DNA from 2 places in the Ensifer sp. ENS07 genome. Region 2 is predicted to be linked to the other one. Evidence: predicted binding sites of a transcription regulator. Region 2 holds the regulator's gene; the other holds the start of a gene.
The links. Region 2 encodes PhoB, which activates phosphate uptake and scavenging genes when phosphate is short. Its sites were predicted from a motif close to TGTCATNNANCTGTCAT; they were not measured.
Positions count from the first base shown of each region.

Region 1 (4,269 bases), on a different contig from region 2:
GGAGCACACGCTCTCGGCCGTTTCGACGCTGGCCTATGACTGCCGTCGCTCGGACTACTTCACCAACCAGCTCTATGCGGCCCTGCAGCTCGTGCAGCGCGGCGATCTGAGCCCGGATGCGCGTGGCGCCGCCCATGGCGAAATCGGCCAGACCCAGTTCCTGCCCGCCAACGTCCTGAAATACGGCGTCGATGGCGATGGCAACGGCCATGTCGACATGGTTCGCTCCAAGGCTGACGCGCTGGCATCCACCGCCAATTTCCTGCGCGGCCATGGCTGGCAGCCGGGCGCCGGCTATCAGCAGGGCCAGGCGAACTTCGCTGCGATCCAGGGCTGGAACGCCGCAAGCGTCTACCAGCAAGCGATCGCCATCATCGGCGCCGAGATCGACGGTCTCTAGGATTTTCGTCCTTCGGAACGCATAACCAACCAGACAAAAGGCCCGGTTCGAAAGAGCCGGGCCTTTTTTTGCTGACCGCTTACATTCCCGGGCGGGAAAAATCGCCCGTCACCGGGTCCATCACCCAGAGTTCGCCGGTCGAGATGTCGAACCAGGCGCCGTGCAGGTGGAGCTTGCCCTTGGCCTCGAGGATCTGGACGCACGGGAAAGTGCGCAGATTGGCAAGCGAGTTGCGGATCGAAACTCGCTCGAGCGCACGCTGGCGCTCCGCCTGCGTCATCACGTCGTTGCTCTGGATCTGCTCAGCCGCGGGCCTCAGCAGATGCATCCAGCGACCGATGAAATCGCCCGGTGACAGAGGCTCCGCATCGGGATCGAGTGCCGCTTTGATACCACCACAGCGGCCATGGCCCATGACGACGATGTCGCTGACGCGCAGCGACTGCACGGCGAACTCGAGGGCCGCCGAAGTGGAGTGGTAGTGACCATCCGGCTCGTAGGGCGGCATGAGATTGGCGACGTTGCGCACGACGAAGAGTTCGCCCGGGCCGCTGTCGAAGATCGTTTCCGGCGCAGCACGCGAGTCGCAACAGGCAATCACCATCGTCTTCGGCTTTTGACCGGTTTCCGCCAGCGCCTTGTAGCGTTTCTGCTGCTCGCTGAAGCGACCGTTCATGAAGTTGTGGTAGCCGTTCAGAAGATAGTCCGGAAAACGCTGCTGCTGCTTGTCCATCGATTGCTCCGCTCGTGCTTCAAGGCGGCATGGCCGGCTTTCGCCCACCTGCGCCTCCGTCATGAAAATGATCGCGATCTAAAATTCAATCCACGATGCCATAGGGGTGGCGGTCCGTGAACAGCTTCTTCACTTGCGCCGCATCTGATTCGGATGAACCAGTCGGCGCATCTGCACCATCGCCATTGGCGTCGATAGGCTCGACGCGTCCTGCTCGATGGTCAGTTCATCCGCGCCGCGCTTGACGCTCCGCGCGATGATCTCAAATACGCTCGCAGTCGCCATCTGCAAGGCACGTTCCTCTGAAAGTCCTTCAAGGATCCGGGCGAGAAACACCGCCGCCAACAGGTCGCCCGTACCATTCGGCGGGTTTTCGACCAAACGATGTTCGGCAAGCAGGGCGTGGTTGCCCGAGAGAAAGAGATTACCGGTCCCGCCGCTCATCATCGGCACGGCAGACGTCACCAAGACGCGGGCCGGACCGAGGCCGAGCGCTGCGTCAAGGATCGCCGTGTTCGTCTCCAACGTCGCCCCGGCAAGCCAGGCAAGCTCGTAACGGTTCGGGGTCGCGAGATTTGCAAGCGGCAGCAACCGGTCGCGAATGGCAACCGCCGTGGTTTCCGGCACATAGAGACCGCCAGCATCGCCGATCACGGGGTCGCAGGCGTAGATCAGTTTGGGATTGCGCTCCTTCAGCGCCGTCACCAGCCGGGCCACGCTTTCGGCCTGTCCGGCCGAGCCTAGGTAGCCCGAAAGCACGGCGCGCACCTCTCCGGCCCAGGGTGCTGCCATGAGGTCATCGATCACCGACCCGAAATCCTGATCGGAAATGGTGACCCGCGTCGAGCGGCCGTGGCCCGGGTGCCAGGGGAGGATGACGGTCGGGAGGGCCCAGACTGGATGCCCCAGAGTTTCGAGCGCGAAGACCACGGCCCTGTTGCCCACCTTGCCGCGCACGACATGGCTCGAGATGACGATGACGGCGCCGGGCAGGGAAGGCATTTCGGGCATCGACCAGTCCAATCCTACGATCTCGAAACTCTGTTCACCCGACTGTCACCCCCCTGTCAACAGCCGATGTCAGATAGGCTCCGGAGAAGCCTCTGGCGTTTTCGTGCTTTTTCTTCGATTTTCGAGCAATTTTCGCGAAATTACCTTCGATTTAAATGGATTTAAGCTGTTTTCACGTGAAATTCTCCGATTTTGGGCTCGATTTTGCCGAAATCAGCGTAAAAAGCGGTCGCCATTAGCCATGGTTCTGATAGGGTTTGGCCTATCATGAATGGGAGAGACTTCATGGGCGTGAAATACAATCCGAAGCGGGACAGACACATCGACGCAGCGAAGGCGGCCGCCATCAAACTGGGCGTCGAGGCGCTGGCGCCGGAGATCCTCTTCGGTGGGGCCAGCAACGATGACCTCGATCTCTATTCGGCGGACATGCTGGCGCTGACGGCCGCCCATGCCTATCAGGAACTCGCCCGCTGGGATGGCGGCAAGCCGCAGGTTTCCGTCGAAACCGTCGCCGGTGTAGCACCTGGCGGCACCGAGGTGTCGATCATCGCGGTCACCGAACGCAACATGCCGTTCCTCTATGATTCGGTCATGGGGGAAATCACCAGCACCCACCGTGACATTCACCTCGCGATCCACCCCATCCTGGTCAAGGAACCGGGCAAGCCGGCAAAGCTCTTCGATCCCGAAGAGGAAAGCGATCCGTCGCACCGCGTCAGCCACATCCAGATCCATCTGACGAAGCTCGCGCCGGTCGAGGCCGAACAGCTCAGCAACCGCATTCGCGACGTGCTGGAGCAGGTGCACCAGGCTGTGCACGACTGGCCAGCGATGACCGCGCTGCTCGATCATGCGATGCAGGAGCTGGAGGCCTATAACGCCTCGCGCAAGAAGAGCGACCGCGACGAGGCGCTTGCCTTCCTCCGCTGGTTGCGTGACAACAACTTCACCTTCCTCGGCATGCGCGAATACACCTATTCCGGTAAGGGCGGAAAGGCGATGGTCGAGCGCGGCAAGGGCAGGGGCCTCGGCATGCTCTCCAATCCCGATGTGCGCGTGCTGCGCCAGGGCAAGGACGCGGTGCTGACTACGCCTGAAATTCTCGCCTTCCTCGAAAGCCCGGATTTCCTGATCGTCACCAAGGCCAACGTCAAATCGGTCGTCCATCGCCGCGCCTATATGGATTATATCGGTGTCAAGCGCTTCGACGCCGACGGCAATGTCGCCGGAGAACTGCGCATCGTCGGCCTCTTCACCTCCTCGGCCTATACCCGCCAGGCGGCCGAGATCCCGCTTTTGCGCCACAAGATCGAAAAGATCGTCGATCACTTCGGCTACGATCCGCAGAGCCATTCCGGGAAGATGCTCGACAACACGCTCGAATCCTATCCGCGCGACGATCTCTTCCAGATCGATGTCGGCCTGCTCGCCGCTTTCTGCGAACAGATCAACGAACTCGGCGACCGGCCGCGCATCCGAGTACTGCCACGCATCGACCATTTCGACCGCTTCGTCTCGGTCATCGTCTTCGTGCCGCGCGAACAGTACGATTCGGATGTGCGCGAAAAGATCGGCGACTACTTGAAGACGGTCTATGACGGTCGCGTCTCCGCCTACTACCCGGCCTTCCCGGAAGGGGGCCTTGCCCGCGTCCACTTCATCATCGGCCGCTCCGCCGGCAAGACGCCGCGCATTCCGCAGGCCAAGCTCGAAGAAGCCGTTCGCGGCATCGTCACCCGCTGGATCGACCGGTTCGACCTGCTTGCCCGCAAGGACGGCATCGAGCTCGATGTCGACAATGCCTACCAGTCGTTCTTCACGCCGGCTGAAGCCTATGCCGATCTGGCCGACATCGCCGCCTGCAAGGGCCCGGATCCGATCCGCATCGAGTTCTACCACTATCCGCGCGCCGTCTCGCGGCCGGACACCGCCGAGCTCAAGATCTTCCACGCCAGCGAACCCGTGTCGCTGTCGCGCCGCGTACCTTTGCTTGAAAACCTCGGCTTCCGGGTCATCAGCGAACAGACCTACGACATCGGCGTCAATGCCCACGGCGAAGAGAAGCGCAAGGTCGTGCTGCACGACATGGAGCTGATCCATCGTGATGGCCTTGCGCTGAACC
Region 1 covers NZ_JACVBE010000010.1:84,756-89,024, reverse strand. The annotation lists gene IB277_RS25705 (lytic transglycosylase domain-containing protein) at 1-400, shown strand, start outside; gene IB277_RS25700 (carbonic anhydrase) at 480-1,133, opposite strand; gene pdxY (pyridoxal kinase PdxY) at 1,263-2,144, opposite strand; gene IB277_RS25690 (NAD-glutamate dehydrogenase) at 2,430-4,269, shown strand, end outside.
Region 1: the regulator PhoB is predicted to act here: its motif matches at 2,188-2,204, upstream of IB277_RS25690 (NAD-glutamate dehydrogenase).

Region 2 (4,269 bases):
GGCAGCAGACGCAGCACATTTTCGCCCGCCGGCACGGCCAGGAGCTTTTCGCCGCGGATTTCCTTCAGCAGATCGGCCGAAGGGCCCTTCACCTTGATGCCCAGCATCAAACCGTCGCCGCGGATGTCCTCGATGACATCAGGGAAACGGTCCTTGAGCGACGCAAGGCCCTGGCGGAAGACCAGCGCGACATCGCGCACATGCGTCAGGAATCCGTCGGCCAGAACGACGTCGAGCACGGCGTTGCCGACGGCCATGGCCAGCGGGTTGCCGCCATATGTGGAGCCATGCGTGCCCGCCACCATACCAGATGCGGCTTCCTCAGTCGCGAGGCAGGCGCCGAACGGGAAGCCACCGCCGATACCCTTGGCGACCGCCATGATATCCGGACGGATATCCGCCCATTCATGGGCAAACAGCTTGCCGGTACGGCCGACGCCGGTCTGGACCTCGTCGAGGATCAAGAGCAGGCCGAACTCGTCGCAAAGCGCGCGCAGTTCCTGCATAAATTCCTTGGTCGCCGGACGGATGCCGCCCTCGCCCTGGATCGGCTCGATCAGGATCGCTGCGGTTTCCTCGGTGATCGCATTCTTGACCGCGGCGATGTCGCCGAACGGAACCTGGTAGAAGCCCGGCGCCTTCGGCCCGAAACCTTCGATGTATTTCTGCTGACCACCGGCGGCGATCGTCGCGATCGTGCGGCCGTGGAAGGCGCCTTCGAAGGTGATGACGTGGAACTTCTCCGGGTGGCCCTTGGAGAAGTGGTAACGCCGTGCCGTCTTGATGGCGCATTCCAGCGCTTCCGCGCCCGAATTGGTGAAGAAGACCTTGTCGGCAAAGGTCACTGCCGTCAGCCGGCGGCCGAGGCTTTCCTGGCCCGCAATTTCATAAAGGTTGGACAGGTGCCAGACCTTGTCGGCCTGCGCCTTCAGCGCCTCGACCAGGTGCGGGTGCGCGTGGCCGAGCGAGTTCACGGCAACGCCGGCACCGAAATCGAGATAACGCGTGCCGTCTTCAGCGATCAGCCAGGCGCCCTCTCCTCGCTCGAAACGCAACGGCGCGCGCATGTAGGTATCGTAAAGCGGCGTGGTTGCAGTCATGCGAGGCTCTCCTTCACTCCAGATCGACATCGATCCCGCGCCTCACGCGGGCCGATAAAAATCAAAAATGCCGCCTTTCGGCGGCGCAGGCACTATTCCCATTTCGCGCTGCAATGTCAACAAAACCAAGCCTTGCAGCGCAACATGAAGGGTCGATTCCTGGCAGCAGAAAAATCGTCCGGGAGGGCTTGCAAAAATGCAACGCTGGCCGAGCAAGTTGGGGAAAACTACGAAATCGATTCGGCCTGATTCCCGGGACTCTTGCCACAGAGTCCAGCGGTCAGTACGTTAACATTCAATTACTAGACGCATGCGGCGGACCTAGTCACCAAAAGAGTTATCGCGTTTGCAACCCCGGGGTTTAGCCGGGGTGCGGTGAGGGATTCTGCCATCCCCAACGCTGAGAACGGAGAGTGCAGAAATGAACTGGACTGACGAGCGGGTGGAGAAACTGAAGAAGCTTTGGTCCGAGGGCCTGAGCGCAAGCCAGATCGCGGCGCAGCTCGGCGGCGTCAGCCGTAACGCTGTCATCGGCAAGGTTCACCGCCTGAGCCTGCCAGGTCGCGCCAAGGCCGGCGGCAGCACCACGACAGCAGCCCGTCCGAAGCGCCCGACTTCGGCACCGCGCGCACCGAACTACGCTTCGCGCGTTTCGACCCGCCCGGTTGCACGCGCGGCCGGCGCTGTCGTTCTCAAGGAAGAAATCGAAGTCGATCTCGTTGCCGAGCAGGATTTCAGCACCCGCACCGACGTTGTCGTGCCGATGTCGCGCCGCCTCGAGCTGACCCAGCTCACCGAGCGCACCTGCAAGTGGCCGATCGGCGACCCGCTGAAGGAAGAGTTTCACTTCTGCGGCAACGATTCCCCGGAAGCCTCGCCTTACTGCACCTTCCATGCGCGGCTGGCCTACCAGCCGTCGGGGGAGCGCCGCAGGGCCCGCTGAGAAGCTGGACGGCATCAATAAAAAAGGGGCCGATCGGCCCCTTTTTTTCTTGGCGACTTTCAGACCGCTCAGCTTTCGAGCGAATAGCCGGCGCCGCGAACGGTGCGGATGACGTCGGGCATGTTCGAGAAGTTCAGAGCCTTGCGCAGACGACCGACATGCACGTCGACGGTGCGCTCGTCGACATAGATGTCATGCCCCCAGACGCCATCCAGAAGCTGCGAGCGAGAGAAGACGCGGCCCGGCGAGGACATGAGGAACTCCAGAAGACGGAACTCGGTGGGGCCGAGGCGCACTTCGCGGCTGCGGCGATGAACGCGGTGGGTCTCGCGGTCGAGTTCGATGTCGCCGCAGCGAAGCAGCGTCGACAGCACCTCGGGCTTTGCCCGGCGCAGCATCGCCTTGACGCGCGCCATCAGCTCCGGCGTCGAGAAGGGCTTGACCACGTAGTCGTCGGCACCCGTCGCCAGACCCCGGACGCGCTCGCTTTCCTCGCCGCGCGCCGTCAGCATGATGATCGGCAGACGTTCGGTCTCCGGACGCTGGCGCAGCCGACGGCAAAGTTCAATGCCGGAAACACCGGGCAGCATCCAGTCGAGGATAAGCAGGTCGGGCAGCCGCTCCTGAAGCCGGATCTCCGCCTCGTCGCCCCGCAGGATCGTATCGACGTCGAAGCCCTCGGCTTCCAGATTGTAACGCAGCAGAACGCTCAGCGCCTCTTCGTCTTCGACTACGGCGATTTTTGGCAACATCAGGTAACGTCTCCTTACCGCGGGCGGCCTTTGGGCTCATCGGCCCGGCCGGCGCTCAGACACTCTAAATCTGGAGCACATCCGCCGTTTTCAAAGGCGGGGCGAAAACCGCATGCTTCAGATACAGGAATTCGGGGCCGCGACCGAAGCCGCGACCGGATCAGATTTCAAAGGGCATGCATGCTTACGGCGCGCTTGGCGCTCAGTCGTTGACCGAGCCCAGCGTCGACGTAGTGTCATCCTTCGGACGCTCGCCTTCCGGCTGAGCACCCGTCGCCATGTAATAGATCGTCTCAGCGATATTGGTCGCGTGGTCGCCGATGCGCTCGATGTTCTTGGCGCAGAACAGAAGATGCGTGCAGGGCGTGATGTTGCGCGGATCTTCCATCATGTAGGTCAAGAGCTCGCGGAACAGCGAGGTGTAGATCGCGTCGATCTCCTCGTCACGCTCGCGGATGCTGTTGGCCTTTTCCGGCGAGCGCGAGGCGTAGACGTCGAGCACTTCCTTGAGCTGGACGAGAGCGAGCTCTGCCAGATGCTCGAGGCCACGGGCGAGCTTGCGCGGAATGCCGGAGCCGGCGACCGCGATCACGCGCTTGGCGGTGTTCTTGCCAAGGTCGCCGACGCGTTCCAGATCGGAGGCGATGCGGATCGACCCCATGATCTCACGCAGGTCGGCGGCGACCGGCTGACGCTTGGCGATCGTGACGATCGCCTTCTCACCGATCTGGCGCTCGGCGTCGTCGAGGACGGTGTCGTCCGAGATCACCTTCTGTGCGAGAGCCAGGTCGGAGTTGACCAGCGCGCGAACGGACTCGGCGACCATCTGTTCGGCGAGGCCGCCCATCTCCGAGATGCGGCGCGTCAGGTACTTCAGTTCTTCGTCATAGGCGGACATGATATGCATGGACATGATCGTCGATCCTTACGGGCGCTTTGCAGTTACTGTTGCAGCCTTATGCGGCCTCAGCCGAAGCGGCCCATGATGTAATCCTGGGTGCGCTGGTCATCCGGATTGGTGAACATCTTGTCGGTGTCGTTCTCCTCGACGAGATTGCCGAGGTGGAACATGGCGGTGCGCTGCGAAACGCGGGCGGCCTGCTGCATCGAGTGGGTCACGATGACGATCGTGAAGTTCGTGCGCAGCTCGTGGATGAGCTCTTCGACCTTGGCGGTCGCGATCGGATCGAGAGCCGAGCACGGCTCGTCCATGAGGATGACTTCCGGGCTGACGGCGACGGCACGCGCGATGCAGAGACGCTGCTGCTGACCACCGGAAAGGCCGGTGCCGGGCTCCTGCAGACGATCCTTTACCTCGTTCCACAGACCGGCCTTCTGCAGGCTGGTCTCGACCACCTCGTCAAAGTCGGCCTTGGTGCGGGCAAGTCCGTGAATCCGCGGGCCGTAGGCGACGTTGTCGTAGATCGACTTCGGGAACGGGTTCGGCTTCTGGAAGACCATGCCGACGCGGGCG
Region 2 covers NZ_JACVBE010000004.1:458,850-463,118, reverse strand. The annotation lists gene IB277_RS17170 (aspartate aminotransferase family protein) at 1-1,100, opposite strand, end outside; gene IB277_RS17165 (GcrA family cell cycle regulator) at 1,522-2,043, shown strand; gene phoB (phosphate regulon transcriptional regulator PhoB) at 2,112-2,795, opposite strand; gene phoU (phosphate signaling complex protein PhoU) at 2,998-3,711, opposite strand; gene pstB (phosphate ABC transporter ATP-binding protein PstB) at 3,762-4,269, opposite strand, start outside.